DNA from 2 places in the Erysipelothrix piscisicarius genome. Region 2 is predicted to be linked to the other one. Evidence: a T-box and tRNA genes for the amino acid it is inferred to sense, from the RefSeq annotation. Region 2 holds a T-box; the other holds one or more tRNA genes.
The links. A T-box is a leader RNA that pairs with one kind of tRNA and senses whether it is charged. The one in region 2 lies ahead of leuS (leucine--tRNA ligase), so its partner is inferred to be a tRNA-Leu.
Positions count from the first base shown of each region.

Region 1 (16,273 bases), 770 kb from region 2:
TCTGCGAAAAAGACTATGTTGTCGATGGAAGTCTAATCCATGAAACGTATCGTGATACAATCTCGGATAATTATACAATTGAGCGTCTCCATACTTTTCAAATCAGTGATTTAAAGGAAAATATCGATGACTGGTTTTTAACGCAATTACCCCAAAAGGAAATCGTGATGTTCAAGGAAATTTTGAATCAAGAATCGTTGCGGTTTACCATGTTAAGTACAGACCAAGATTTTAATCAAGGAACGTTTTTAATTTCTCATCGTTATGTTTTTGATATGATGAGTTCGGATGAATTGCATCTTGTTTCCACAACATTTAATCAGTCCGTTCTAACTTTTGAAGCGTTAAAGACTTATCGCACACAACAAAATTTTAAATGCACGTATTAACGTGCATTTTTTATTGCTTCGATAAATGCGTTGTGGTATTGTATCGGTATAACGATACAGAGGTGGAACTATGAAATTAGAGATTAATAATCTTTCAAAATCGTTTGATCAACAAGTAGTTTTGAAGGACATTAATTTAACGCTTGAAAAGGGAAAGATTTATGCGTTATTGGGGCGCAATGGAGCAGGGAAAACAACATTTTTTAACTGTATTAGTCAAGAAATTCCCTATGACCAAGGGACGGTTTGTTTTGAGGATGGATCACCCTTAACCCAACAAGATGTCGGGTTTGTTTATACAAATCCGATGTTGCCTGAGTTTTTGACAGGACTTGAATTTCTGACATTTTTTATTGATATTCATAAGGATCAAGGATTTAAACGTGAAGATGTTCATTCTTATTTTGATACAATACAATTCAATCAAGATGACCGTTATAAACTTATCAAAGACTATTCACATGGAATGCGTAATAAGCTGCAGATGCTCTGCATTATGATGTTGAAGCCAAAAGTTCTCTTTCTTGATGAACCATTAACTTCATTTGATGTGGTTGCATCCATTGAAATGAAACGTCAACTCGTAGCGTTTAAAGAAGACTGTATTATGGTTTTATCAACCCATATGATGCAGATCGCTGAGGATATTTGTGATGAGGTGATTATCTTACATCACGGTGAAGCATCCATCTTAGATTTTGGGCGATTGCATGATCCTTCGTTTGAGGAAGATATCATTCATATCTTAAGTGATAATCATCAATCATAATGTTTTAAAGGATATTACAAGGGTAAATCGAACGAATCAATTTATTTACTACCTTCGTTCGATAAAACCACTACGTAAAGTCATCTATACCAATATTTATGAAAAAACGGATCAAAAAAAGAAACTGGGGCGCGTTGTATCGGTTTTTCATTTTATACGAATCGTCGTGAATCAATTTGTTTATCTATTTATTGTTTTTGGTCTGATTGCGAAAATATTTCCATCCGTTCCGATTGCGTTTATTTGGTTGCTCTTGGTGTTGCTTGGGTGCTGTATCAACACCATATCGACGGATGACTCTAAAGAGAAGTGGACCTTAATACGTTCCTTCAAAGTGGATTATCAATCTTACTACATGTTTCGTATGCGAAATGACTTCATTGAACGGATGCTTTACGCAATCGTGATGATGTCTACCGTTTTAATGTATAACCAAAGTTTTTGGATTGCATTGATGATGGGACTGTTTGTGATGGCGTCCAAAATTATCGCGGAAGGCATTGATTTAACCTATTTCGATCGATACCACGAGAAGATTAAAGGAAGTTATAAAATAGGATTTATGCTGGTGCTTACTTTGAGTGTAGGTGGTCTATATTTATTGAACCTCTTATCGGATCATTTGTTCTTGATTGTGACATGCATCACTGTCGTCGGTGCAATTGGATTTATAATTCGCAATCCATTTAATGCATCGGATATACATGAAGCATATGGACTCACGATGCTTCAACGTACACGTCCCGATGAAAGCCTTGCAGAGATAAATCTTAAAACAACACAGGAAACGTTACGCATTGATGATGATTACAATCTTGAACGATCGAATCGTGTTTTGAATCATCAAGAAGGATACAGTCTTTTGAATCGACTTTTTCTTGAACGTCACCGGCGCCTATGGTTTAAACCCTTGCGTTTCCGATTTGTAATTATTTTGGTGGCAATGCTCCTAAGTATCGTGGTGTTATGGGGAATGCGAATTCTTTTCCCTAATGAATTTATTGATGTCTCGAAAACACTTTCTACGGAGATTTTTAAATCGATAGGACCTTATATTTTTGTCGTCTATTTGCTGAATATTGGCGAATCGATGACCCGTGCTTATTATCTAAACTGTGATTCGAAATTATTGAATTACGCTTTCTATCGTCGTCCTGAAATTATTTGGAAACAATTTCTTGGGCGGCTTGGAACGCTTGTAACATTGAATTTGATTCCACTTTTACCAATCATCTTGGGTGTGGTTTTTATGGTTTCAGTTGAATTCATTGTACCAGTACGTGGTGAAGTCATGATGTTTATACTTACCCTAATACTTTTAAGCATCTTCTTCAGTGTTCATAATCTACTGATGTATTATACGTTGCAACCTTACAATGAATCGATGCAAGAGAAGGGAATACTCTACAACCTCATGAAGATTCTTGTGGTGATGGTTGCTTATAATGGTAATCGTCTAAGTTCAGTACCGAATCTAAATATATGGCTGTCTATTATTACAACCGTCTATTTTGTATTGGGTGTGTTTTGTGTACGAATGTTTTCAGGGAAAACCTTCAAAATCAGGAAATAGTTTTATTCGGACAAATTTCGATAAACGAGTAAGAGACTTGAACCCCGAGGATATCTTCTCTATAATTAAGAAAATGCAGGGGAGCTGGATTGATGAAAAGAAGAAAAGGGTATTTAATGGTCATGACCGGTGTGTTTTTTATCGCCGCGGTGTCTCATTTGATTTTCCCAAGTTATATGATTGAAAATTCAATTTGGGGTTTTGATTTTGGATGGCAGCGTGAATTGGGAGCAATGTATCTCGCGATAACCTTTGTGAACTGCTATGCACTCTATACACACAATGATGATCAACAACATATTTTGGTCATGCTGGCGATGACGATGTGTATTGGAGTGGGGTTTAATAATTTAGGTGCATGGCTTTCATCGCCTTTAGACCATAATTCTGTTCATATCGTAGGTGTGATTAATTTTTTAATAATTGGTGGATTTGCTGGGGTTTATCAAGGCTATCGAATTATGGCAAATGCAGTGGAACAACGACAATAAAACGACAATAAAACGACAATAAAACGACAATAAAACGACAATAAAACGAGGCTTAGATGTCCTCGTTTTATTATGTCAATTCTTGACTAAAACATAAAAAAACCAACCGAAGTTGGTTTGAAGATATATTTGGTGCACCAGATAAGATTTGAACTTACACGACTTGCGTCACACGCCCCTCAAGCGTGCGCGTCTACCGATTCCGCCACTGGTGCATTGCACTTAATTGCTTTTTTATTATAGCATTGGAATAAACAATGTGCAAGATTAAAAGTGGCTAATTTAATGATTTACGTAAAATATCGTGTATAATATTTATGGTTAAGAAGGAAGGTTATAATGAAAATTCATAAAAAGACGTCAATGACAGAGGGCGTCATTTGGAAAGAAATGCTCTTGTTTTCAATTCCGCTTTTGATTGGGAATCTATTCCAACAACTTTATAATACCGTGGACTCCTTTGTGGTTGGAAACTATGTGGGTGAAGAAGCGCTTGCGGCAGTTGGTGCAAGTACGCCTCTAAGTAACGTTATTATTGGTTTGTTTATGGGGATTTCGACTGGTGCGGGTATTCTTATTTCTCGATATTTTGGGGCGAAGAAAGATGAAGAATTGCATGATTCGATTCATACCTTTATGGCGTTTTCGTTGATTGTAAGTGTTTTTCTTACATTTTTCGGTTACGTAATGTCCCCAATATTTCTGGGGTGGCTCAAGACACCCGCAAATATTATGGAACCTGCAACACTTTACTTAAGAGTTTATTTTTGGGGTGTAACCGGTCTTGTTATTTATAACTCAGGAGCAGCTATTTTACGTGCAATCGGGGATTCACGCAATCCCTTAATTTATCTATGCATCTCAAGTCTTATAAATGTTTCATTAGACTTATTGTTTGTTATTGTTTTTGATATGGGAATTTTAGGTGTTGCGGTTGCAACACTGATTGCTCAGCTTACATCTGCAATTTTAGTCTGGATGCATTTACTACGCGTTGATGATATTTATCAACTCAAGATGACAGATATTCGTATTCATCGAGATAAACTGTATGAAATTATTCGATTGGGAATTCCTACTGGAATTCAACAGACTGTAGTTTCATTTTCCAATGTCTTGGTACAATCGTATATCAATGCCTTTGGTTCTGCAGCCGTTGCCGGATTTAGTGCGGCGGATAAATTTAATGCGTTTTTATCCATGCCAACTCAAAGTTTTTCGTTAACAATAACGACTTTTACCGGTCAAAACCTTGGAGCTGGACGTAAAGAACGTATTATGGAGGGGGTTCGTACTGCTCTAGTTTTAGCGGTCGGGATCGTTATTATTATCGGGATTCCAACGTTTATCTATGCAGATCAACTCATTGGTTTCTTTTCACCTGAACCGATGGTTATTGTATATGGTGCACGGATGTTACGGATTATGGTGCCATTCTATTTTGCACTCAGCACAACAAGTATTTTGAGTGGTGCATTACGTGGTGCAGGCCTCACAATGGTTCCGATGATTATCATGATTTCGTGTTTCACCATCCTAAGACAAATATTCTTATTTATCATGATGCGAATCAATCATTCCATTGATTGGGTATATTGGAGTTATTCTGTTACCTGGATCAGTTCAATGATTCTTACGCTTCTTTATTCAAAAGCTTCAAAATGGCTTGAAAAAGCATAGTCCTCCAACGAGGACTTTTTTATGTTACAATAAAATAAAAAGGGTGGACAATATGAAAAAATTAAACATTATCGTTGATGTTCAAAATGACTTTGTATCGGGGACACTTGGTTTTGAAGGTGCAAACCAAGTGGTTATGAATATAATCCAAAAATTAGAAAATGAGCAAGATTGTGATGTTGTGTTCACACGTGATACGCATGGTTCAAACTATCTTGAGACGCAAGAAGGACGTCGATTACCAATTGAACATTGTATTTTGGGGTCTCATGGATGGGCGTTGGATGCGCGGTTAGAGCCATTTATTAAGCCGGATTCAATTATTTTTAATAAACCGACGTTTGCATCGTTGGAGTTGGGGAATTATTTAGATCAAAAAAATTATGATGAAATTGAAGTGATGGGTCTTGTTTCAAATATCTGTGTTATTAGCACGTGTGTGATGGTTAAGGCTGAGTGTCCCGAATCCCGCATTCTTGTAGATGCATCATGTACAGACAGTTACGATCCTCTTTTAAATCAAAAGACCTTTGATGTCCTTGAAGGTTTACATGTGGATGTGATTCGATGAGTCGGGCGAGTATTAAGCGCGGACTTTTAGCTGTATTAGCTTTGGTTCTTTTAATTGTAGGTGGCGTTGCTGTTTACTTTATTGTGGATCCATCTCCTGCAGCATATCTTATTCGAAAAGTGTTTGAAGGCGGGTTAGCGGTAAAACCACATGGTTATGAATTGATTGAATCTGAAGTTGATGCTTACACCGATTTAACGTATTAATCCACTGCTGGAAGAAATACCTTTGATTTGTTTGGACCGAAAAATGCCCAGAAGTTGCCGACGATTATTTGGGTTCACGGTGGTGCATTTGTGGGTGGTGATAAGCACGATAATTATGAGTATGCGGTTCAATTAGCGCATCAAGGCTATCGTGTTATTAATCTTAATTATGACCTCGCTCCAGAGGCGGTTTATCCGTCCCCAGTTCACCAAGTTGGTGAAGCCATAACATATCTTCAAACCCATGCGGATCTCTTTGGTTTAGATATCAATAATATTATTCTCGCGGGCGACTCTGCGGGGGCACACATTATCTCGCAATTCATGATGGTTCAGGTGGATCCGGCGTATGAACAAAAATTGAATCAAAATGTAACTTTAAATCCAAGTTCTGTCAAAGGGATGGCATTGTTTTGTGGTCCCTATGATTTAAATGGTCTTTTAAATATGCAGTCTTCATCCGGTATTTTAGATTTCTTTGTGAGCCGTTTAGCGTGGGCTTATATGGGTGAAAAGGCATGGATGGATACCGATTATGTTGAGTCATTGTCCATTCTTAATCATGTAACGAGCGATTTTCCACCGACATTTATTACTGACGGAAATCAAATGAGTTTCATGGAAGATGGCTTAAAAATGCAGGCAAAATTGGAATCGCTCGATGTTCCAGTCACTTCTGTCTTTGATGAAGGTGTGGCAGATGTTTTAGGTCATGAGTATCAATTTAAAATGGATAATCCGTATTCGGTTCATACATTTGAAGAATTTGTTGGATTTCTAAATAATTATACAAAGAAGGTGTGAAGGCTTACATCTTTTTTGATGGGGTTTTATATATGCAATGAATATGCGATAATGTTATAATAAACACATGAAATGAGAAAGTTATGAAGAAACGTTTAGGATTATTAAGTGTCGTAATTATCGTGATCGATTTGCTATCTAAGACATGGATCGACAAAACAATTCCATTATGGGAATCGTTACACGTTATACCCGGATTTTTCTCACTTCGGTATGTACGTAATACAGGAGCAGCATGGAGCTTGTTGGATGGTCAAAAATGGCTGTTTATCGTTCTTGCATCAGCAGTATGCATTGTGCTCGCCTATTATTATGTAAAAGAAGATAAACCTGTCATTTTGACAGCGATTGCCTTAATATTTGCAGGTACTTTTGGGAATTTGTTCGACCGCGCAGTTTATGGCTATGTACGTGATATGTTTGCGTTCAATATCTTTGGATATCAGTTTCCTGTATTTAACGTAGCAGATATGAGTTTGGTTGTAGGGGTTTGCATTCTAGCAATCGTACTCTATCTCGATGAAAGAGGTCAAAAATATGAATAAATTAATTGTAGAAGAAATGTTTGATGGAATGCGTATTGATCAGTATATGGCACTTGCTGTAACAGATTATTCACGCAGTGTTTTACAAACATGGATTAAAGATGGAAAAATAACAGTGAATGGGAATGCGGTTAAACCGAACCTTCGCTTAAAAGAAGATGATATTGTTGAGTATGAAATTACGGAAGAACAAATTTCGATTGTTCCCGTCGCGATGGATTTGGATATCGTCTATGAAGATGACGCAATCCTTGTTGTGAATAAACCAAAAGGGTTAATTGTGCACCCATCACCATCAACCTTAAATCAACCTACGTTGGTTCATGGCTTGTTAGCACACACAACGCAGTTAAGTAATCTTAATGGCGAACTTCGCCCAGGTATTGTTCACAGAATTGATAAAGATACAACGGGTTTGTTAGTTGTAGCAAAAACAAATGAAGCGCATGAAATTTTAGTTGAAGACTTAAAACAACGACTTATTTCAAGAGAATATGTTGCAATTGTTCATCATCAATTTAAACATCAAAGTGCAACGGTTGATGCGCCAATTGGTCGTGACCCCAAAAACCGTCAACGCATGGCTGTCACAGATCAAAACAGTAAGCATGCAGTAACGCATTTTTATTTGACAGAACGGTTTAACGATTATAGCGTCTTGCGTTGTAAGTTAGATACAGGGCGTACGCATCAAATTCGTGTTCATGCTCAGTATATTAAACATCCAATTGTAGGTGACCAAACGTATAGTTATAAAAATACATGGGATACAAACGGTCAATGTTTGCACGCTCAAAAATTATCGTTAACGCATCCCATTACAAAAGAGGTTATGACGTTTGAAGCTGAATTACCTCAAACAATGAAAGATGTAATCGAGGACATCAGGAGGTTAGATTAATGTATACAAAGTCTCAATATGATGCATGGGTAATTGAAGTCGCAAACTATTTTATGAAGCATTTTCAATATCAAATGGTTTCAATGACTCAAGACAGTTCACAGGTATGGCTTGTGAATCAAAATGTTGAGGACAATTCGATAATCATGGTTACTTCGACATCCCTTTCAAATATTGATCGTGCAATGATTTCAAAACACCGTGAAAGCCTTGCACTCGTGTTTAAGACGAAGGCAGAGGGTCTTAATATCAGTGTGAATCAAGAAGACAAAGTTGGGGATGATTTGAATGTGGTTGTTGGACCGAATTATATTTCATCGTCGCAAATCTTAGATTCTTATGGTGAATTGAAGGGGTTACTAAAAGTAAGCCAAAATCCGGATCGTTCTTTGTCAAAAGCGGTTCTTAGTCTGAAAAAAACAATCGGAAAAATGCAAAAACAAGCACGTCATCGCTCATTTCCTGTAACCAATGTTATCTCAATTATTTGTGTTGTGGTGTTCTTAATTGCACAATACTTAATCTTAGTGCCTGGGTTAAACATCAATACGGTTGCGGTTATGTTGGGGGCATTTTATAAACCATTTATTGTTCATGCTCATGAGTGGTTCCGTTTTTTAACTGCAGGATTTCTTCATATTTCGTTCCTTCACCTGATTATGAATCTGATGTCTCTCAGAAATTTAGGTGTGGTGATGGAAACGGTGATGGAAGGTAAAAAGTACTTATTTACCTTGATTGCTGGAATTTTGATGGGGAATGCATTTGTTTTTATTCTCGATGAGGGTGTTATTGGACTTGGTATCAGTGGTGGTTTATTTGCCTTGCTGGGTGCAATGTGCGTTTATTTGGTTGAAACAAAAGCAATGCGTAATCCAAAGGTTATGTCTCAAGTTTTCCAAGTGTTATTTATTAACTTAATTATTAGTACTTTACCTGGTGTGAGTGCAACGGCTCACTTAGGTGGTTTAATTGCTGGAGTGTTGTGTGGACTTATTTTTTCAAAACGAAAAGATTGGGACTATTTACGTAAAGGAACCATGGTATTATCGTCAGTATTTGTCGTTGGCATTGGAATCGTAATGACTCAGCATGCTGGAACCTTATCCAGTCCAAGATTGGATATGTCTGTGATTAATAGTTGGTATAAACTTGGATTTTAAAATTATGCAAACCGCTTAAGCGGTTTTATGAAGTAGGGGAATCGTATGAGTAAACGAGATAATGTCATTTCTTGGGATGAATATTTTATGGGCTTGGCTCATTTGTCGGCGTTACGGTCAAAAGACCCTTCAACTCAAGTTGGTGCCGCAATTGTGGATCAGCAAAAAAAAATCTTTGGAATTGGCTATAATGGCCTTCCAACGGGATTGAGTGATGATGCGTTTCCTTGGGAGCGTGAGGGAGATTTTCAAACAACGAAATATGCTTATGTCGTTCATGCAGAGTTGAATGCAATTCTCAATGCGACCCAATCGTTACAGGGGTGTACAATTTACGTTTCTTTATTCCCATGTAATGAGTGTTCAAAAGCAATTATTCAAAGCGGTATTAAAGAAATGGTTTATGAAGATGATAAGTATGCAGAAACAGATGCTGTTTTAGTGTCAAAACGCATGTTTGATGCAGCAGGGGTTTCCTATCGTAAGATTGATAAACCCATCGCGGTTTCGCTTACACATCGTTAAGAATGCGTTGTGTATTGGCGAAGTGAACCTTAGCAACATTTTCGAGTTCCTCTTTGCCATAACGCTTTACAAATTCTTTACCAAATGTATCAACGTGAGGACCAGCGCCTTTGGGGAATGTACAGTCGTATTTGCTGGATAGTTTATCAAGGTAATCTAAAAAACCAAATCGCGCAATGATTGCACCGCATGCGACGGCAATATATTTGTTTTCGGCTTTAGTTTCACAGATTAATCCCCTGAAGATTTCCGGTTCGCCTTTAAGGGCATTGTAGTAAGGTTTTTCAGCCATGAACTGATCAATGATTGCATAGGGAGGCATTACATAGCGTTTTTTTAAATTTAAAAAAGCTTGATTATGGAGCTTTGCCTTAATAACATTCATGTTCATAGTTGGATGGACACGGTTGTATTTCTTATTATCGAGAATAAGAAGACTGTATTGAAGCTCACGTTTCAGAATCGGTGCGATGTTTCGAATTTTATCATCCGTCATTTGCTTCGAATCCACAATCTCCGAAACGGGAATGCGTGATAAGTCGGATTCATTCACAATACAAGCACACACCGTGATGGGGCCGAAGTAATCTCCGGTACCGACTTCATCACTTCCTGCCATAGAACCTTTGAGCTTCGATGTTGAAGCAACACTAGATTGTGGTTTTGCAGGCTGTTCTGAATAGGATGAAGCGTGAAAAGATGCGCCTTCCCCGCTGAAAACAACCTTACCACTGGTATAGGCTGTAATGGTTACATCACTTCCCTTAATTTGGAAGTGAGTGTACTGAATATCGTAACGAATCGGATATTTTGAATATCGTGATTTTAATTCGTTAATTTGGTTATCTGTTAATTTTAATGTAATAGTTGTCATACTAATAATATAGACTATTTTTTATGAAATGAACAGTTGAACCCTTAAAATAAAAATACAAAAGGAGTGATTTTATGGTGATGTTTCCTAATGATTGGATGGGCTACTTAAATGGGGTTATTATAATATGGTTTGCGGTGACCTTATACATTGGATACAAGAAAGGTTTGTTGTTGCAACTTGTTGATGTTGTTGGAACATTTGTATCTCTTTTTGCAGCATGGATTTTTGCACCGGTTTTTGTGCAAGTTTTCCAATTCTTCAAAGCATCGGGAACGGGGTTTTTAACCATTAATCAACTCGTTGTACATCAAATGAATCAGTTGATTTGGTTTGTAATTCTATTCATTGTGATTCGTATCGTTTTAATGCTTGTAACACCACTTGCAACGGTAATCTCAAAAGTCCCTTTAGTAAAGCAAGTAAACTCAGCAATTGGAGGGGTCTTTAGTGTCGTGTTTTTTGCACTTAAACTTGTTTTGATCTGCGTTATATTGACGACACCAATCATCAAAAATGGCCAGGAAGTGATCGATAACACGTGGCTCGTTTATGTTGAGAATGCTTCAAAACCAGTTTTAGGAGCTTTTGATGATTTCATGAATCAAAATACTGCAATTCAAAGCATTATTACAGATCAACAATTATCGCCAAGTCAACAAGAAGCCATGGTCAAGTGGCTTGAAAAACATGGTTTTAATGAAATACAGATTAGGGAGTATCTAGAAAAATATGAATAATACATCGTCTCGATTAGAGTTCGATAAAGTGCTTGAGCGCATCGCTCATTTCGCATCTTTTTCCTTGGGAAAGGAAGCGGTTTTGAATACGGTTCCTTCATTTTCTTCATTAATCGTAAAACGTGATTTGGCTCGTGCTAAAGATGCGTTGCAATTAGTGGTTGTGAATGGCTCAATGTCCTTTGGAGGGATTACCGATGTGTCCTATGCCTTAACCCTTGCTGAAAAGGGTGGGACTTTATCCGTAGAAGATATCGTAGATGTCGGACGCTTTATGCAAGGTCTTGAACGTCTAAAAAAACAATTTAGAAATTTAGAAGGGTCTTATCCTGCACTTGAGGATTTATTTGAAAGTCTTGAAGTGAAAGCATCAACTTTGAAACATATTGAGCATTGTTTTGGAGAACAAGGTGAAGTTTTAGATCGTGCAAGTGCTCATTTGGGCGAACTAAGACGCCAAAGCAAAGCACTGGAACAAAATATTGAGAATAAAACACAAGAGTTTTTAACAAAAAATCGGGCAATGCTGAGCGAAGCCGTCGTTTCACTCCAACATGGTCGTCGTACATTTTTAGTCAAACCTTCAGATAAGTATAAGCTTGAAGGAACAATTTATGGTGAATCCGCAAGTGGGCAGTCGGTTTATTTTGAGCCTGCCTTTTTAGCGCGAATGCAAAATGAATATCAAAGTCTCATCCATCAAGAACATGATGAAATTGAACGTATTTGTCGTGAAACATCAAACTTAATTGCGGAAGATGCTCAACAGTTAACCACAGATCTTGATACGGTCGCAATCATCGATTGTCTTTTTGCGAAAGCAGAATGGGGATCACACAATGATGCTGTGGTAGCGACCTTGACCCAAGATCGTTTATACTTAAAAAATGCACGTCATCCTCTTATTAATCCGAAAGAAGTTGTCGCGAATACATATACCTTAACACCACCTCATAAAATGATCTTAATTAGTGGTCCCAATACAGGGGGGAAAAGTGTGAGTTTGAAAACAATGGGGTTATCGATTCTCATGACTTTAGCGGGTTGTCCAATTTGTGCGGAATCAGCAGAAGTGATGTTAGTGGACCAAGTGTTTGTGGATATTGGTGATCAACAGTCAATTGAAAAATCATTATCTTCTTTTTCTGCTCATATGGAAACAATGACGCAAGTGAATGCTCAAACAACATCCAAATCCATTGTATTGCTTGATGAATTGGGATCGCAAACGGATCCTCTTGAAGGGGAAAGTTTGTCAATGGCTATTTTGGATCACTTTAGATCGGTTGGTTGTTGGGTTATTGCGACGACACACTTTTCAAGACTTAAAAAATACGGAACGCAATATGACGATATTCTGATTGCAAGTGTTGAGTTTGATTTGCAAAATCTTAAACCAACATACCGTTATCGTGAAAATGTAATGGGGGAATCCAATGCTTTTGCGATTGCGAAGCGTCTAGGGTTACAAGCGGACATTATTGACCGTGCTTTTAAATACAAACAAGAAGGTCAATATGAAGCGGATCATTTATTAGAAATTCTTGAAGCGAAAATTAATGAACAAGATAAGCTTGAACAAGAGCTTCTAAAAGAAAAAGAAGCGATTGAAACACTTAAGCACGAAGCATTGATGAAACAAAAAGCACTTGAAGCTGAGTTTGTTCGTAAAGAACAAGCCTTGCGTGAAGAGAATGAAGCATTATTGGAACAGATGGTTGAAGAGGCGGAACGCCAATTGGATGTATTAAATAAAACGAATCGTCCTGACCTTCGAAAAAAAGCAGTTAAGCAAATTCAATCATTGCAAGCAGAAACAGCTGTTGATGAGACCATTGGTAAGGGTGATCGTGTACAGTTAAAATCCACCAACCAAGTTGGTATTGTAGATTCAATTGAAAAAAACACAGCCTTTGTCTCGATTGGTGGTTTAAAAGTAAATGTTGATTTAAGCAAGCTCACTCGTATTGCTGGACCTGCGAAAAAGGTGAAAGCAAAACCAACACGAAGTCATAGTGTTAATGCGAGATCTTCATTTAAAACAGAATTGAATATTATCGGTCTTCGTGTTGTGGAGGCTATACCTCAAGTTGAGAAATATATTGATGAGTGTGTACTTCATAAAGTACCAACGTTTAGAATTATTCATGGACATGGGACGGGACAACTTCGTACTGCAGTTCATCAAACACTACGTCGTAATAAACATGTAGGCTCCTTTGAATTAGGTGGTGTTGGTGACGGTGGTATGGGTGCGACGATTGTGAAATTAAAACAATGACCCATACAACAATTGAAGAAAAACTGAAACGACTACCGATGGAGCCGGGTTGTTATCTTATGAAAAATAAAAATGGGGAAATCATCTATGTGGGAAAAGCGAAAAAATTAAAAAATCGCGTAAGCTCCTACTTTACAGGTGCCCATGATCATAAGACAACGCGCATGGTACGTCAGATTGCTGATTTTGAATTTATCATAACCAGTACGGAGAAAGAGTCCTTAATTCTAGAGATTAATTTAATTAAAGAACACCGTCCTCAATTCAATATTATCTTTATGGATGATAAATCATATCCATATCTTAAAGTACCACGTGAGGGGAAACCCGAGGTTTTGGTCGCTCGCGATCGAAAGCAATCAAAGCAATTTCATTACTTTGGACCGTATCCAGATGCTACTGCAGCCCGTGATATGGCGCGGCTTCTAAACGATTCTGTGCCTACAGGAGATACCTTATTACCCAACACATTAGCCATTTACAGTGCATTTAATCGAACGGGAAAACGTTATTCAAAAGAAGAATTAGATGTTTGGCGTCAAAATGTTATGAGTATTTTGAATGGCAATATAAAAACCTTTAAAGAAGAATTAGAGCGAAAAATGCTAGAGGCGAGTGAATCTTTAAATTTTGAGTTGGCTCAAGTCTATAAAGAAAAATTGCACGCTCTAGATTATATTGGTGATAAACAACAAGTTCAGTTTTCTTTAAACGAACGATTTGATTTGTTCCACTACGCCTACTATCAAGGTTACATTGCAATTGTCGGATTGTTTGTTCGTGGGGGTCGTTTATTAGAGCGCAGTATGGCGGTTGAAGCATGCATGGAGGAGCCCCTCGATGCGTTTGTCTCTTTTATTGCGCAATTCTATGAAAATCAACCGTTACCGAAAACAATTTATGTTCCAAACGTTGTCGATGCGGAAGAGTTGGGGGATGTTTTAGAGGCTGAAGTCAAAATTCCGATTCGAGGTAAGAAGAAAACCTTGTTGGAGATTACCCAAAAAAATGCACAACAACAGCTCGATGATCAATTCTCATTACTTCGTGAACGTCAACAATTCAAAGATGAAGCGTTGAAGGATTTAAGTGATGCTTTAGGTATGGAGACTTTGATTCATCGTATTGAAGTTTTTGATAACTCACATATTTCGGGTTCATTCGCAGTATCAGCGTGTGTTGTTTATGATGATGGGGAGCCAAATAAAAACTTATATCGACGGTATAAGTTGCATCAAGGTAATGATGACGTTGCATCCATGAAGGAAGTTTTGTATCGACGTTATTTCCGTTTGTTACGTGAAGAGAAGCCAATGCCAGATTTAGTGTTGGTTGATGGTGGTAAACCACAACTTAATGCGCCTTTGGAGGTTTTAAGGGATCTCGAATTGAATTTAAGGGTGTGTTCTCTTGTTAAAGATGATCGTCACCGTACACATGCTTTAATGCGTGAAGATGGCAGCATGATTTCAATCAATAAAACCAGCTCCCTTTTTAATTTCCTTATGCAAATGCAAGATGAGGTGCACCGCTTTGTGATTACATATCATCGTAACCTAAGGAAAAAAGCAATGACTCGATCAATTCTTGATGAAGTAAGTGGATTAGGGAAGGTTCGACAAAAAGAACTATATAAGAAATTTGGATCACTTAAAAATATTCGTGCAGCATCTTTAGAAACTTTGAAGACGGTTTTACCGGAGGATGTTGCGATTGATTTGTATGATATACTACATATAGATTGGAATGATTATCATGAAAAAAATTAGTACATTGGGAATTTTTGATTCGGGACTGGGTGGCTACAGTGTCTATCAATACTTAAAACAAAATCTTGATCCAGTCTCTTTGGTGCTCTATGCAGATCAAAAGCATGCACCTTATGGGAATCAATCGGATGATGCAATCATTGGGTATACCATCAATGCAATGCAATGGTTCCATGATCGAGAGATCTTAGATGTCGTCATTGCATGCAATACGGTTTCGGCGGTTGCTCTGACAACCGTACGTAAACATTTTCCCGATATGAATCTTATTGGTATCATTGAACTTACCGTTGGTCAAATTGATTTGACAGATGATGTTTGTGTGGGAATTGTATCGACACTTGCCACATTTAATGCCCATGCATATCGTAATTTGATTCATGAAAAAGGATCAGGATCGGTTAAAGAACTTGCGCTCCCTGAATTGGTTAATATTATTGAAGGTCTAAATCAAAATTTAGATTTAGAAACATACCTTCGGAATGAATTAACGCCAATTCTTGAGGCAACCGATTTGATTCTTGGATGTACGCATTTTCCACTAGTAGAAGATGTCTTTAGAAAAATATATAAGGGAAATATTCATGATTCCAAACGACCGATTCGTGAATTTATTGAAATGAATTATTCGTTTAACTCATCAGTGTGTCAAACCTATACAACGGGTGACGCCCATAAAATGGAACGTCAAATAGAACGTCTCTTTAAATCAATAGAAAAGGTGGAAACAATATGACAGAAATTATCGTTTGCAGTGATAACCATGGTAAGAAAAAAGTTCTCGATGCGATTTTACAGAATTATCCTCATGCAGATGCCTACATTCATTGTGGCGATAATGAACTTGATCTTGAATCCATGAAACCCTTCCATGCAGTGACCGGTAATAATGATACATTCTATAAGTACCCTGAATCGTTAGTTATTGAGGTTAAGGGAACCCGTATTTTTGTAGCGCACGGTCATTTAATGCGTTACCGTCATATCGAAGA
Region 1 is NZ_CP034234.1:897,588-913,860, forward strand. Features, by position in the region: gene EEI45_RS04565 (hypothetical protein) at 1-389, shown strand, start outside; gene EEI45_RS04570 (ABC transporter ATP-binding protein) at 460-1,158, shown strand; gene EEI45_RS04575 (hypothetical protein) at 1,139-2,731, shown strand; gene EEI45_RS04580 (hypothetical protein) at 2,824-3,222, shown strand; tRNA gene EEI45_RS04585 (tRNA-Leu) at 3,353-3,437, opposite strand; gene EEI45_RS04590 (MATE family efflux transporter) at 3,562-4,902, shown strand; gene EEI45_RS04595 (cysteine hydrolase family protein) at 4,955-5,473, shown strand; gene EEI45_RS09230 (hypothetical protein) at 5,470-5,679, shown strand; gene EEI45_RS04600 (alpha/beta hydrolase) at 5,707-6,483, shown strand; gene lspA (signal peptidase II) at 6,567-7,028, shown strand; gene EEI45_RS04610 (RluA family pseudouridine synthase) at 7,021-7,929, shown strand; gene EEI45_RS04615 (rhomboid family intramembrane serine protease) at 7,929-9,092, shown strand; gene EEI45_RS04620 (deoxycytidylate deaminase) at 9,138-9,617, shown strand; gene rnhC (ribonuclease HIII) at 9,604-10,491, opposite strand; gene EEI45_RS04630 (CvpA family protein) at 10,572-11,231, shown strand; gene EEI45_RS04635 (endonuclease MutS2) at 11,224-13,512, shown strand; gene uvrC (excinuclease ABC subunit UvrC) at 13,509-15,281, shown strand; gene murI (glutamate racemase) at 15,268-16,017, shown strand; gene EEI45_RS04650 (YfcE family phosphodiesterase) at 16,014-16,273, shown strand, end outside.
Region 1: it has a tRNA-Leu gene. The T-box ahead of leuS (leucine--tRNA ligase) is inferred to sense a tRNA for this amino acid. The anticodon was not compared.

Region 2 (16,273 bases):
GATTGCAGACCGTGACTCAATTACACTTGATAACAAACACGTCTATCTTAATAAAATTCAGTCGAATGAAGTTGAGATTCTAGCAATTGAACCATCTTTTGGAAACATTGACTTAAGCCAGCATGACACATTTATTTTTACGGATACTGAGAATACACTTGACTTAAAAATCAAAACCAGTGTTCCTCATGAAAATGTGACGGTTGTGAATGAAGATCACGGCATAATCAAAACGGTTGATGAAACTGGAAGCGTGTGTCTCGATATTTTTAATGGCGTAACAAGTTATCATATAAAAGCCGTTGCGGAAGATGGGGTTACGACCGCTACACATGTCATCCACGTTTTGCGCAATGCGCCGATTACGCCAAATAGAGTGGAAATACGATTGGGGAATGAAACGATTGCGTCCGATGCCAACACGATTGATTTTAGACACAAATTTCAGTTGGAAGATTTAAGCGTCGATGCGGGTCAATCAAATATTAAAACAACATTCTACGATGTGCCTAAAGAAAATCGTAGTCACAGTGGAATTGCCTCTCGACATGTAATTATGAAGGTTTCATTTGAAGATAAACGTACGGTCATCCATCGTGAATTTGAAGCCGTAAATCTTGCACAGAAACTAAATTTAGAAGAAATCAAGAGACTGATTGAAACCGTTGAAGGGCTGTCGGAACGTCGATATACGGTTGGAAGTTGGCGTAATCTTCAAAAGGTCTTGAACGAAGTGAAAGACCAACTTAGTCTTCAAGCGTTAAGCCAAGATGTTGTGGATGAGGGGTACATCCGATTGGCAAATGCCTATCAAAGCCTTGAAGAATATAAAGAGGAAAACCCAACTGATAAACCAATAGAGAACCCGACCGATAAACCGATTGAAAAACCATCAGAGCGTCCGAATAGAAAACCCGAAACCGAGTCACTGGATCATGCTTCAAACGAGAATTATTTACCGCTTACGGGTGTGTCATCAAAATTTGATTCGATTTTCCTGGTCGGATTGGGAATGGCGCTCATCGTCATAAATCGACGAAGAGGATAAAGGTTAGTTAATGACATGAATTTCAAAGCTTTATTTGATATCATTAAGGTAACGTATCTTAATATCAGATATAAAAGGAGTTTATTATGGGAATGAATAAAGAATTTAATGCCGTTAAAGAATTTCATGAGAAGTTTGGACATCCTGTCAAAGAATCACCAGTAATGATGGATGCGGATCGTGCAGCAAAGCGTTATGCATGGATGCTTGAAGAAATCAATGAGTTCATTGAAGCAGAAGATCTTGTTGAACAAGCAGACGCGATGATTGATACAATTTATTTTGCGTTAGGAACGCTTGTTGAGATGGGGATTGAACCAGAACCACTTTTTGAAATTGTCCAACATGCAAATATGAGCAAACTTTGGGAAGATGGAAAACCTCATTACAATGAAGATGGGAAAACAATTAAACCAAAGGGGTGGGAAGACCCTCATTTGAAACTCGAACAAGCAATTGAAGCAATGAAAAAATAACACAGATATCTGTGTTATTTTTGTAGGAGGCCATGATGACAAAACGTATCAAAACAACGAAAAAAGAAATTGCGGATTATTGGGCAGATCGTATCGATACGATGAATTTGACCGTATCTTCAAGTCAAGCAAGCACCCATTGTTGGCGTTGCGGTGTCAAAAAGCGATTAGATCGATGTCATATACTTGCGGATGCACTTGGAGGTGCGGATACCCCTTCAAACTTTGTTTTACTTTGTAAACATTGTCATACTGATAATCCAAATGTCAGTGATTCAGAGATAATTTGGGATTGGCTGAGCGCGTATGCGGTGTCATCAGATCAGGTTTATTGGTTTGAACAAGGACTGCGCGAATATGCATATATTTATCATGAATCCATCAACCGTGAAGTTATTGATACCAAATTATTTCAAGAAACTTTTTTAAAACAAATGGAACATGTATCGCATCACTTTGGGCAGCCTCGTAATAATCCCGCTACAATTGCAGGTGCGTTGCGATTAACGTTGAATGAAATCAATAAGGACCGCTAATAGCGGTCCTTACTCTTGAAATAAATTGTGTTCGTTCTGCGATAAAATTGCATCGCGTAGTCGAATCTGCGCAGCTTCCATTTTATTTAGGTTATTATCTTTTGCAAGTGTTCGTATTTCTTCCTTAATCGTATCGGGACTTTCGCCTGTTATTCGTGCAATTTCTTCCACAAATACTCTCAACTCCGATTTATAGGGAACAGGTTGTGACTGTTTCCACCCAATGTAGCTTAATGCACATAGGTTTGTGATAATTAGAAATATAATTAAATAATTTTTTTTCATACTTACAACATCCTCTCGGGATAAGTTTATAGATTTTCACTTAATTTGAAAAGGTCTTAAACGATAGTTTTGAAAAAATATGACTGAATTTACGAAGAAGCAAAAGATTTATTAGTAATAAGAAGAATGAGGAACGACTTTCACAATTTTCAATTTAGAGAAGACAAAACATCTTTGTAAATACGGTCAAAAGGTGTTGCCGCTTTTAAATCTTCAATTACTTTTTGTGCAGCTTCCACGTGGTCCGTAATAATACCCGTAACTTCCATTGTGAGATATAAATCCATACGATCTTCTTCGTTTACCGTCCATACAAAGAGATCTTTATTATAACGCGCAATATCATTAAGGGTGCGAGAGGAAATTGATGAATCTTCAATCGAATAAAAATCAACATTTAACCGTTCCAAACCACCGATATTCAACCCTAAGATATAACCGGTATACGTGTCAGGGTACATGGCTTTAAGTTTTAGTATTGCGGTCTTATCAAGGGATTGGAACGCAGTCACAGAGCGCATGTCATATTTATCCAGCGTCTCGATCATTTTATCAATAAACGTATGATCATCATACTTTGATGTTTTGAGTTCAACCATAAGCGGTTGATTGAGGCGTTTTGCTTCAGCAACGTATTCATCAAATGTGGGAATACGACTTTCATATCCATTGTGTACTAATGTTACATTTTGAACTTCCTCAAGTGTGAGGAGATGAATGTTGTCCGTTTGATCACTCAGTCGTTTCAACGTATTATCATGAAACACAACCAGATGTCCATCTCCTGTCATTTGGATATCCATTTCAACATAATCAGGCTTGTAAGTACTTGCTCTTTGTAAAGACTCCAATGTATTTTCAATTGCTCTTACAGACTCACCACGGTGAGATACGACTTTTGTCGATGAAGTTAAAGCATCACTGGGTGTACTTAAATAAACATTGATACCAAACAAGGAAAAGACTGCCACCATAATAATATTGATGCGAAAATGATGTTTTTTGGGGGCGAAGTTCTTTTCAGTAAGAATTGGCTTTTCATCTAGAATCTCGTGATAGGCGACAACCGTAGCTTGCAAGGTAAAGATATTCGAGTATGAAATGGTAAAAGCTAGAAAAAAGAAAATCATAGAAACAGACAAAGCACCCGTAATCTTTGTGACTTGCATGTTTGATTCGGGAACTATGGCCATAGGTATTGAGAGAATAAAAACACCTGCAACCGTAACCGCAGTGGTTAGCAAGGCAATGACTGTGACGAGCTGAAATATTTTAAATGTACGGCGTTTTGTTAGGCCCCAACTTTCCTTTGCAGCTTCTATAAAACTCAGTTCGTCTCGCGTAATAAAAATTACCGGTGTAAAGAAAAGACGAATATTAAGAATAAATGCAGTAACAATCGCAATAGTATAAGCAACTAATCCAGCTGGGTTCTCCAAGACCGCATCAACCACAAATCGAGGTAAGTGTACATTAGAGGTAATATTGGTGGTCATACCAATGTTTGCGTTAGGCATAATTAAAAATATATAAACCAGGATGAGTAGAATCTGTGACGAAAATATTTTACGAAGTGGTTTAATAAAATCATTTTTAACCAATTTTTGCTTTTCATAAGGTCGGTTTGCAAACTTAATGATGACGGTGAGTTGAAATAAAATAAAAATGGCAATGAGAATGATGCTTAGAATAAGAAAAAAGAGCGCCGTGGGACTGCTAAGTAATTCCCAAAAGTTTTCATTGGTAATTCCAATTATATTTGCTCTAAAAAGCGCAATCTTAAACACACGATCTGCAATTTGTTTAATTAAAAGTAGTGACATGGATTCCGCGAGGATTATGATTAATACGTAACGAAATGTGTCATCTTTAATTTGAATAAAACTTTTCTTGAGTGTTTCAAGTATTTTAAATGTTTTCATAAAGTCCCCTTTCGTTTCTATTATATGAGAGAACGATATAAAAACCTATTAAGACTCTCTTAAGAATAAAAAAGAAAGCAGATTATGCTTTCTTACAAGTACAAGTATCTTGACCGCAGTTACATGAAACGACACAATTACATTTAACAACATCGACTGACGTTTTTTGATTCAACGCCTCCAAAAGTAGGTGTTTATCATGATGCGAGAGTTCATAGTGCTCGATGATATTTTTTAAGGTACTACCAACTTCTTGGGCGCAAATTGAATCAAATGCCTCCATGATTCGGCTTTGTGTTCCTTGCTTTTCAGATAGTGTGGGCCGATAAACATATGCCTTACCCTCAGTATCTGCTTTCACATAACCTTTTTTAACCAATCGACTAATTAAAGTTTTCGTCGTTGCGGGTTCCCAATTTTTTGACAGTTTAAAATGATCAGCAACTTCACGGCTTGTAGCATGGTTCAATGTCCATAAAACACGTAAAACTTCCCATTCTGAATCGGAAACTAATTTTGTGTCTTTCATTCAATCACCTCTACTAGTAGATTACAGTTGTAGTCGGTATAAGTCAAGGTAAATGCTTAGGCGAGATTGATGAAAAAGTTTAATTAAAAAATGCCACTTATGCATATAAATACCACTTAAGCAAACTACATTTACAAGCGTTTATACATTCGATAAATTTGTGGAGAAAGATATGAGGTGATTGAAGTGATATTTATTGCCATGTGTATTAAAGCAGAAAAAAATCGAGAACTTGTGAAAAAGGTAGTGACTCAATGTAGTGAGTTGTTGCTGTTGCCCATTGTTGCGTACTGTGTTCGTAAAGCGGACCAGCATTATCAAATTGTGATTACTGATCATTGCATGTCGCAGTCAAAGCATGTTGGTATGGATCAGCATGTTGTCTATCTAGATGTTCCTCTTACAGATGATGTTTTGAGGTATACATACCATATTCCATTTTGTCCGCAAAAACTGTACAAGTGCTTAGTGACGATTATTCAGGAGCACCGTCCTTGGTCTGATAATATTGTAATCGATGGGAAGCCGTCCCAGTGTATTCGGGCAGAGGATATCTACTATGTAGAGACAGAAGGGAGAAAAATTGCGGTTGTGACTAAGAACGGAAGATTTTATAGTAATCGTATTTTCTCAATTTGGGAACGACTTTTGTCACGATTTACATTTGAACATTGTTATCGGGGCATAATGGTTAATCTAAAATATGTTCGCGCTGTGTCATCGAGCTTACTTTTTTTAAATGATGGAACACGTTTGCCAATATCACGGCGACGTTATCAACGTTTCTATAGAAACTATAATCGCCTACGAAAATAATAAGAAAGATGAAAATATTTTAGAAATCGTTTAAAATAGAGTTAAAGGAAGTGAGGCGTGAGCTCATGGATATTTTAATTCTAGGACTGGGCACGATTGGAACTCTATACGGGTCCTTGTTTTTCCGTGCGGGCCATAATGTTGAACATTTCCTTCGAGAAGGAAAAGACCATGTCGATTGTGGTCATGTGAAATTACTTGATGGAAGACTCAATCCTAAGGGGAAAGAGCTTTCTTTTGACTATAAAATTAAACCTTCTACAAAAAAAGAGTATGATTTTATTTTTGTTAGTGTATCATCAGGGAATCTAAAAGAAGCAATGGATTCCCTACGGGAAGCGAAGATTCATGGAACGGTATTACTCTTTACGGGGGTTTGGACCGATCACAAACGTCTCGATGAAATCATGGGATTCTACAATTATATTTTAGGATATCCTGTTGGAGGCGGTTCGATGGATGAAGAAGGCGTTCTTACAGCCGTCGTAAATGAGTATGCCATGATTGAGTCAAAGTCGAATGCTCGAATTCCAAACTACAATCTTATGATGTCGCTTTTTAAAAGTTGTGACATTACCTTTGAGATACCACATGACATGTTAGAATGGATGTGGGTAAGAATGTCAGTAAGTGCTGCAATTGTATCAACTGTAGCTTTGTATGGGAATCTTAGTTTTCCGGGGGCTTCTGTCGAGTATGTGATGACAAACAGTAAAGCGTTAGCGCATTGCATACGAACAATTCGTGAAACACTCTTAATTGCTCGAGGACGAGGCATCAATATGAATCACTTCAAGCAAGAAATTTTACCTTATAAATTTCCAGCGGGTATTTCGGGTTGGGGAATGAAAGTTAAATTTAAAACGAGTCGAATTGCACGTGAATCGATGAAGCGACACAATAATATCGATGATTTGATGTATATATGCTACGAAGTGTTTCATGAAGGAAAACGACAATGTGTCCCAATGCCCCATTTTACCGAGAACATGCAAGCGATGCTCGTAAAACTTGAAGAACAAGAGCACATTGATCCATCTTTATATAATCACATTAAAAAATTCTAAAAAAAGACCACCTTTTACCAAGTGTGGTCTTTTACGTTGTATTAATGAAAAAAAGCAATCAATGAATGGTATAAGAAATCAATGTTATCTTCTTTCGAAAACGGATAGTTTTCAATTAAAAATGAAAGATTGGATAATAATGAATAGATTAACTTTGTGATAATCTCAGTATCAAACACCCAAGGATTCGCAATCGGCATGTCTTTGAAGACTTCTTTAATATTGGTAAGGACAAAGCCTTGAAGATCTTCCAAGCTCTCAGCGTTCATTCCTCGAACACGTTTAAAATGTACTCCAAGGCCATGTCTTTTCGCGGAGTCGTAGTATAAAACTTCCAAACGCTTCCTAAATTTTGCATTAAAGTCAACTTCAGTTGTAATGCAATTTTTTAAACGAGCAAATGTGTCGGCCCAACTTTTATGCACAACTGCAGCATAGAGAGATGCTTTATCACGATAATAATTATAAAGCGTCCCCACAGCGATGTTTGTCTCCTTCGCAATCATCTTCATACTTACGTCTTCATAGTCATGTAAATAAAAAAGGTGTTCTGCGCTGGCAAAAATTTCTTCTTCAATGTTATGTATAATCTTTGGCATACGTTTCCTCAATCCTTATAAATGTAAGATAAGCATACCATAAATCCTTAGAGAATATCACTGGATTAAGTTGACAATGATAATCACTATCACTATAATGAATGTATAAGGCAGGTGCCCTATACTAGGAGGATATATATGGAAAACAACAGTACATTCCCATTGTTGGGAGAAAAATTTCCTACATTAAATGTAAAAACGACACAAGGTCAAATGACCTTACCGGATGCATATGCAGGGAAATGGTTCGTTCTATTTAGTCACCCAAGTGACTTTACACCCGTGTGTACAACAGAATTTATAGGATTTGCGAAAGCAGCAGATGAATTTAATGCAATTGGGGCAGACCTCATTGGTCTATCAATTGATGGGGTTCATGCACATATGAAATGGATTGAATGGATCGATGAACATGCAAATGTTAAGATTCCATTCCCAATTATTGCGGATGAACTTGGACGTGCAGCATCACAACTCGGCATGCTTCATTCTGCAATGGGTACAAATACAGTTCGTGCAGTATTCATCGTAGATGATAAAGGTGTGCTAAGATTAACAATGTATTATCCACAAGAAGTTGGACGTAGTATTGATGAAATTCTTCGTGCTACAAAGGCGCTTCAAACAGCGGATAAATACAGTGTTGCAATCCCTGAAAATTGGCCAAATAATGAATTTATCGGTGATCATGGAATTGTTCCACCAGCATCAACAATCGCAGATGCTGAGAAACGCAAAGCGCAAGCAAATGAAGGCGATACAGAGTACCTTGACTGGTGGTTTGTTCATAAACCCATTAAATAAGTTCTAATAAAAAACGAATCCCAATGCTTGCTCGAAGCATTGGGATTCGCTTTTTATTGATTCATAATGTGCTAAATAGAATTGAACCTTAGGCTCTAATTTCTATGTGCATGGATACCGTCAAACATATTTTTAAGACGTAAGTGCAAGAACTTAACTTGAGTTTCAGTGAGTGCAACTGGAGGTTTGTGTCCATCAACCGTACCTAAATGTGTTTGAATTTTTCCATCTTTATCAATCGCTACAACAAAAGGTACATATCCATTTGATCGGAGTGCTTCAGGAAGTTGTTTATCCCAATCAGACAACCGTTTTTTCAAGTCATCGCTATTACTGTATTCTGAATTTTGAACATCCAACATCATAATTTCAGGCTTAATTTCGATTCCTTGTTCTTTGTAGCTTGCTTCTAAGTCTGTTATCACTGTTTCCATTTCGGGAACAAGGGCAACACACCATGGACAATCAGCATAACCGATATAGTAAATACCTTCCTTAGAATCTTCTAAGTTTTTGATGATCGTTTCAGAATCAGTTGTTACGTAGTGATGATCTTTCTTGGTGAATCCTTTATAATCTTTCATGAGATTATTTGAGGTGCAACCTGTTAATACGAAAATTGAAACGAGTAGGACGAGTAATGTTTTTTTCATAATGACCTCCTTAGTCTCTTAAATTATAAAACTTTTTTCTAAAATTGCAAGATAAACATAGTCGATATATATGTTAAGTATGTTGGTAGAAAAGAGAATGAGGTGTGGTATAATTATTACTAAGTAAGGCAGGGATTTATATGACATATTTTAAGTGTCCTAATTGTGGACAAGCATTGGAAGAACAGGAACGATCTTACGTTTGTTCTAAGGGTCATCAGTTTGATCGAGCCAAGAGTGGTTATGTAAATTTACTCATGTCCCAAAAAGATAAAATGAAGCAACATGGTGATGATAAGCTGATGGTTCGTGCTCGGAGAGAATTTTTAGATAAAGGATACTACGGATTATTGCTTGATCAAATCAAGAATGTCTTTGATAGGTTCTCGAGTAATCACATTTTGGATGCGGGTTGCGGTGAGTGTTGGTATACGGAATCGTTACTCAAGTCAGGACGAACGGTTTATGGTGTTGATATTTCAAAGAATGCCGTTGATTTGGGATCAAAACGAAACTCAGATTTGATGCTTGCAGTGGGAAGTACCTTTGATTTACCGATCATTGATGATTCATTCGATGCATGCTTATCTGTTTTTGCTCCTTTTAAGATTGAAGAAATCTTTCGGGTTTTAAAAGACGATGGGATCTTTGTTCAGGTATTTCCACTTGCGAATCATTTGATGGAACTCAAAGAAATCGTCTATGATCAGCCTTATGCAAACGATGTTGACGTGAAAATGTATGAAGGATTCCAATTACTCGATGTGATGCAAATTAAGGGACCCATAGAAATAACCTCAACCGAGGATATTTTAAATGTTTTCAAGATGACTCCTTATGCCCATCGTACACCCAAAGAAAATATTGAAAGACTGACGAAGTATTCACACTTAAATGTAGGCTTAGAATTTGGTCTTGCAATCTATAGAAAAGAGAAATTATGAAAAGACCTCAGTTTATCGAAGAGTTGGTAGTGAGCAATGCTCGTGTACTCTTTTCGGAATTAAAGCGTAATACACGTTATGAATCATGTTTAATTTATCAAGATCACGCATTAGTAAAGTGTGAACAAGTCTGTTTTAGTAAATGTGAATTTGAAATGGATGCGTGTGATCGTGCCGAATTGCTGGATGTTGTGTTTGATCGTTGTGATCTAAGTAATCATTCTTTACAAAAAAGTTATCTTTACCGCTGTGAATTTTTGTCCTGTAAGTTAATGGCGAGTGAAATTTACGATAGCAAAGTTAAGGATGTGTTATTTAAAGATACACTGATGAATTTTATGAATTTGTCACAATCAAGTTTTGAAAATGTCGTGTTTGAGGGATGCCGACTTAATGAGACATCCTTGATGATGGCAAAATATAAGAATATGAAGTTTAACGATTGCGAGCTTACAGGATTAAATCTCTCGGATACGCGCTGTAACGCTTTAGATTTAACGACTTGCACCTTTGATACGATTGTATATTCTCCCTCACTTATAAAAGGAATGCGCATTCGTGCTGATCAAGCAAGTGCGTTGATTGGTTATCTCGGTTTAATTATTGATTAACGAAAGGTGGTATTAAATATGAATTTTATTGCTTCGCTTTTTAAAACTAAAACTCCTAAACACATATTAGAGGTCCGTAATCAGAAGGCATTTGAAAATTATTTCTTAAATCTGTTACCGCTGTTGGGTTATGATTCGATTCAAGTTCCTGAGGCGAAGTATGCCCATGGCGTTCATGTTGTTGCAAAGAAAGATGGGATGCGTTGTGCATTTAAAATCGTATTTAATCCTAAGGAAGTAGGGACCGATCCGATTTCAGAGCTCGCGGCTGCTTTGGTGTTTCATAAGGCGAAGATTGGTATTGTTGTTACCAATGGTGTTTTCACTGAAAAAGCTGAACAGTATTCAAACATAAAACGCATTAATCTGTGGGATGTTTATCACTTAGATAAATTAGAATCGCGATCAAATCTTTACGAGGTTCATTTGAAAAAAATTATAAATAAAGCGGTTAAAAAGGCGAATCGGAAGCCCTCAATGTTATTGGCTGCGGGTTTAGTCGTAACCAATATTGTTCTCATGGCAATTGTTAAAGAAGGAACTAAAAATGAAGAGGCGTAAGACGCCTTTTTTAATGACTTGGTTTATTGACTTTTGGTGATGTTTCCACTATTATTTAAGAAAGCGATGATAAGAAATAGTAGAAAATTAAAATAGCGAAGAGAACTGATGGTTGGTGTGAATCAGTGTATTAAGATTTTTGAACTCATCTTTGAGCATAATTTCTGAATCAGTAGGAAATTACGTCCCCTGCGTTAAAGGATTGAGAGTCTATCGAATATCGATAGGAATTAAGGTGGTACCGCGAGCAATTCGTCCTTTAGAGGTACTTTTTTTATGTTATAGGAGGATAAAAAATGTATAACCATTTAAAAATTGAGAAAAAATGGCAAAAATATTGGGATGAACATGAAACGTTTAAGACAGATGTTCATAACTTTGATTTACCAAAATATTATGTTTTAGACATGTTCCCATATCCATCAGGAAATGGACTTCATGTAGGGCATCCACGTGGGTATACTGCGACGGATGTAATTGCACGTTATAAACGCATGAATGGTTTTAATGTCTTACACCCTATGGGATGGGATGCTTTTGGTCTACCTGCAGAGCAATTTGCCTTGAAAACTGGAAATCATCCAAATGAATTTACAAAACAAAATATCGCGCACTTTACTGATCAAATTAAAAGTCTTGGTCTTTCTTATGATTGGAGTCGTGAGATTTCCACAACAGATCCAGGTTACTACAAATGGACTCAATGGATCTTTACAAAGCTTTATGACATGGGATTGGCTTACGTTGATGAGAAACCCGTAAACTTCTGTCCTGAATTGGGAACCGTTCTTGCGAATGAAGAAGTCATTGACGGTAAGAGTGAAGTGGGTGGTTTTGATGTAATTCGTATGCCAATGCGTCAATGGGTCTTAAAAATTACGGAATACGCAGATCGTTTATTGGAAGATTTGGATTTAGTCGAATGGCCAGATTCAACAAAAGAAATGCAAATTAACTGGATCGGTCGCTCTGAAGGGTCGAATGTTATCTTTAAAATTGCAGATCATGATAAAGAATTTACAGTATTTACAACGCGTGCAGATACGTTATTTGGAAATACATATTGTGTTCTTGCTCCAGAACATCCTTTTGTTAAGGAAATTACAACGCCAGATAATATCGATGAAGTAAATGCTTATGTTGAGAAAGTGTTGCATAAGTCTGATTTAGAACGTACTGAACTCAATAAAGAAAAATCAGGTGTATTTACAGGAGCATATGCCATTAATCCTGTAAATGGAAAAAAGGTTCCAATTTACATCGCAGATTATGTTCTCGCAGCATACGGTACGGGTGCAATTATGGCAGTACCTGCACACGATACACGTGATTTTGAGTTTGCTAAGAAATACAATCTTGAGATTATTCCAGTGATTGAAGGTGGCGATACTTCTGTAGAAGCGTACACTGGAGATGGAATTCATATCAATTCTGGATTCTTAGATGGTATGGGTAAGGATGAAGCAATAGAAACAATGCAAGCGTGGTTGGTTGAGAATGGTTACGGAGAAGCGAAAACTACGTACAAACTTCGTGATTGGTTATTCTCAAGACAACGTTATTGGGGAGAGCCAATTCCAATTGTTCATTTAGAAGATGGAACCATGCGTACAGTTGAACTTGATGAACTTCCTCTTGAACTTCCTGAGGTTGAAAATTACAAACCAGCGAGTGATGGTCAATCGCCACTTGCGAATGCCGGTGATTGGTTGGACGTAACGTTTGCGGATGGCACAAAAGGACGCCGAGAAACAAATACAATGCCACAATGGGCAGGATCTTGCTGGTACTACTTACGTTATATTGATCCAGAAAATAATGATGCAATCGGTGATCCAGAACTTCTAAAACATTGGATGCCTGTGGATCTTTATATGGGTGGCTCGGAGCATGCTGTTCTCCACCTTCTTTATGCACGATTCTGGCATAAGGTCCTATTTGACCTAGGTGTTGTGGATACCAAAGAACCATTTGGTAAACTTTATCACCAAGGGATGATTCTCGGTGCTAATAATGAGAAGATGAGTAAGTCACGAGGAAATGTTGTGAATCCTGATGATATCGTAGAAAGTCATGGTGCGGATGCTCTTCGTGTTTACGAAATGTTCATGGGCCCCTTAGATGGCGCTATTGCATGGAGTACACGTGGCCTTGATGGAATTCGTAAATGGCTTGATCGTGTCTACCGTTTAATGGTTGAGTCCGATAAGATTACGGAAACTAATGATGGTAGCCTTGATTTTGTATATAACCAAACGGTTCAAAAAGTTACACATGATATTGAAACATTTGGTATGAATACTGCAATTTCACAGTTGATGATTTTTGTGAATGAAGCATATAAAGCAGAGACATTGTATAAAGATTACGCTCTCGGATTTATTAAAATGCTTGCATGTTTTGCACCGCATTTGGGTGAAGAACTTTATGAAATTGTGTCTGGGAATGGCGATATTAGCTATGAACCATGGCCAAAGTTTGATCCAAGTAAATTAGTGCTTGATGAATTAGAAATTGTTGTTCAAATTAATGGGAAAGTACGTGCTAAATTTATTGCACCTAATAATTTACCAGAAGATGAATTAAAAGCTCTTGTATATGATCAAGCACAAGTTCAAAAAAATCTTGAAGGTATGACCGTTATCAAAGAAATTGTGATTAAGAATAAGATTGTTAATTTGGTTGTGAAGCCAAACTAAAACAGACGAAAGTCTGTTTTTTTATTTTTAAAAGGGAAATCAATGATTTTGAATTAATTAGAAGTGGGTGATTTATGAAAGGTATTGTTTTAGCGTATGGCTATACTGTTGTGATGATGATGCTCTTGGCCCTGATGGTTTCCTATTCTGTCTTTAAGCGTGATTACCAACAAAAACGATTCCAATATCGCAATGCTTTAGAAACGTTAATGACAGAAATGCAACCCACTGATCATCTCGAGTCGAAGTTTTTAAATCTTATGAAAGATCAACAGGGGGAGGTTCTTGATATTACATACCATTTTTATCCAAAATTAATCCAAGTCATGTATAAAACAAAAATAGCAGGCTGGGAAGTTACCTTTGGAGAATTAATGATTGAGGAGGGATTTTAGTATAAAAAAAAGAGTTTTTTTGGCGGTGCTATCTATTATTATGCTGGGGAGTTTGGTTGAAATTATGACGCGAATTCGGTGTCAATTTGAAAAAGTATATCGTCTTAATACGGATTTAGTGCAACGAGAAAAAATTGAAGCGCATCATTTGGAAGAAATATCAATTCCAAAGAAAATTCTTAATGAAACGATGATCCGTACAAAGGAAAATATCGTTGGACGATATGTACGTTTAGGTCATACTCTTTACAAAGGGCAAATTTTGGATCGTCGTGATTTTGAGCATTTTGATGATTCACAAGGTAAGTCGCTATTATTACTTGAACCTGAAGAGGTGCTAATGAGTGCGGAAGCATCAATGGTAAATACGGGTGGTAATCTCTTGAGGGCCGGTGATTACGTGAATCTAAGCGTACGAGTGCGAGAGTTTGATGGCTCAGGGAAGATAATTCCATTATTAAAAGGAGTGCGTATTGTGAATGTACGTGATCGTGATGGACATGAGATTGAAGCCGGAAAACAACCCAATGTACTTAGTTTTGCAATCCCGCAAAAATTAGAGAATATTGTTCATAAAGCATTGGAAATGGGTGACTTGTCAGTCGTTATTTGTAGCGGGATTCCTCACGTTATTAATGATCTACAAAAAGAGGTGGTTGAACATTTTAACATCAATCTTTGATTTTGGACCCTTAACCCCATTTGTGGAAGATGAAAATATTACAGATATTAATTTTAATGGCGTTGATTTATGGATCGATGATCTTGTGAGAGGTAGACTCGTTCATCGTAATTTTTCCAGTCACGAAGTCATGTGGAGGATTTGTTCACGTCTGTCAAACATCGTTAATTTACCCTTTAATCAGCAACACCCTGTCTTAGAAACGGATTTTAATCATTTGCGGATAAGTGTGATTCATCCAAGCATTACCCGATTTTTAAGCGTTTCGATTCGAAAGACAACTTATAAACTACGTTTAAGTGAATCGTATATTGGGGCTTCCTCATATATGAGCATATCGGCGTTAAAATTTCTGAAATATGCAGTTCGGTCTAAGTGTAATATTTTAGTGAGTGGACTGCCTGGAGCTGGGAAAACAGAACTTATAAAGTTTTTAGCGGGATATATTAGTCGTGATGAACGAATTATTACAATCGAGGATTCCTATGAATTGCATCTTAAACAAATCTACCCAACGCTCGATACTGTTGAAATTACGGTTGATGAACGATTTAGCTATTCGCATGCAATTAAAGCGTGTTTGCGACAAAGACCGAATTGGCTATTATTGAGTGAAGTTCGCGGTGCTGAGATTGTTGATTTATTGAGGTGTATTTCAACGGGTGCAAGTGTAATGAGTACAGTGCATGCTCGAAGTGCAATGGAAATACCAGATCGGATTCAGCAAATGACACCTGTTACAGAATACATCAATGAACAGAAAATATTTGACGCGATTAATATTGGGATTCATATTGATTTAAAAATATGCGCGAATGGCATTCAACGATTTATTCGTGAAATTGTAGTTTTTACACGAGAAGGTCACTATCGTCTCTATTCTTTTAAAGGAAAACGGCTTCAGGCCAAAATACCAGAGTTGATTAAAGAAAAAGCAGAATTGTATGGTGTCAAATGGTGATACTTATAGGAATCTTACTAATTTATATCTACAAAAATCGTAGTGATTTTAGTCAAGCAATAAAACGCATCACAAAACCACATCTTTATACCGGCATGGATAAAATGTGCACATTGTATCTTATGGGAGCGATTTTATTATTGTTGATTATTTATCTAGGGACGATATTCAAACTAAAAGCCACTCTCATTCTACTCCTAAGTGGATTCGCATTATGCTGTGGTGTGTTTCAACTTCACATTCTTTGCTGTTATCAAAATCAGAAAATTGCCTTTGAGTCGCTGTATCTATTTTTAAGTTCGAATGCATCTTTTTTTCGAAACTGGGAGAAAGCCTTGCCATGCTTAGAACACCTTGCAAGCATCGAACCTGAATTTCACTGCTATACCGAAGTTATTCTAGAGGCGATAAATTCGGGAGAATCATTGATACAAGCTTATAAACGCGTCTCTCCACATTACTTAGTTGTGACCCTTGCGGTGATCATGGAGATGGCTGAAACATATGGAAATGCGGGTCTTGATCACGCACTTCTTAGTTATGAGGAAGATCTCGATCAATGGAAGGTATACACTGAGAAGTTAAATCAAGAACTTTTGGGAATGCGATTAAAAGTTTTGCTTCTTATAGTAATGAGTGTAGGGATTGCTTATCTTTCAATTGGAATGCTACGTGAGACCGTACC
Region 2 is NZ_CP034234.1:1,665,593-1,681,865, reverse strand. Features, by position in the region: gene EEI45_RS09750 (hypothetical protein) at 1-1,048, shown strand, start outside; gene EEI45_RS08365 (pyrophosphohydrolase domain-containing protein) at 1,135-1,524, shown strand; gene EEI45_RS08360 (HNH endonuclease) at 1,560-2,060, shown strand; gene EEI45_RS08355 (hypothetical protein) at 2,070-2,345, opposite strand; gene EEI45_RS08350 (glycerophosphoryl diester phosphodiesterase membrane domain-containing protein) at 2,495-4,267, opposite strand; gene EEI45_RS08345 (CopY/TcrY family copper transport repressor) at 4,350-4,796, opposite strand; gene EEI45_RS08340 (LytR/AlgR family response regulator transcription factor) at 4,974-5,612, shown strand; gene EEI45_RS08335 (ketopantoate reductase family protein) at 5,678-6,679, shown strand; gene EEI45_RS08330 (TetR/AcrR family transcriptional regulator) at 6,721-7,278, opposite strand; gene EEI45_RS08325 (peroxiredoxin) at 7,417-8,082, shown strand; gene EEI45_RS08320 (thioredoxin domain-containing protein) at 8,178-8,735, opposite strand; gene EEI45_RS08315 (putative RNA methyltransferase) at 8,876-9,679, shown strand; gene EEI45_RS08310 (pentapeptide repeat-containing protein) at 9,676-10,290, shown strand; gene EEI45_RS08305 (restriction endonuclease) at 10,309-10,851, shown strand; T-box leader at 10,909-11,114, shown strand; gene leuS (leucine--tRNA ligase) at 11,148-13,550, shown strand; gene EEI45_RS08295 (hypothetical protein) at 13,625-13,945, shown strand; gene EEI45_RS08290 (SAF domain-containing protein) at 14,010-14,627, shown strand; gene EEI45_RS08285 (CpaF/VirB11 family protein) at 14,602-15,588, shown strand; gene EEI45_RS08280 (beta-carotene 15,15'-monooxygenase) at 15,684-16,273, shown strand, end outside.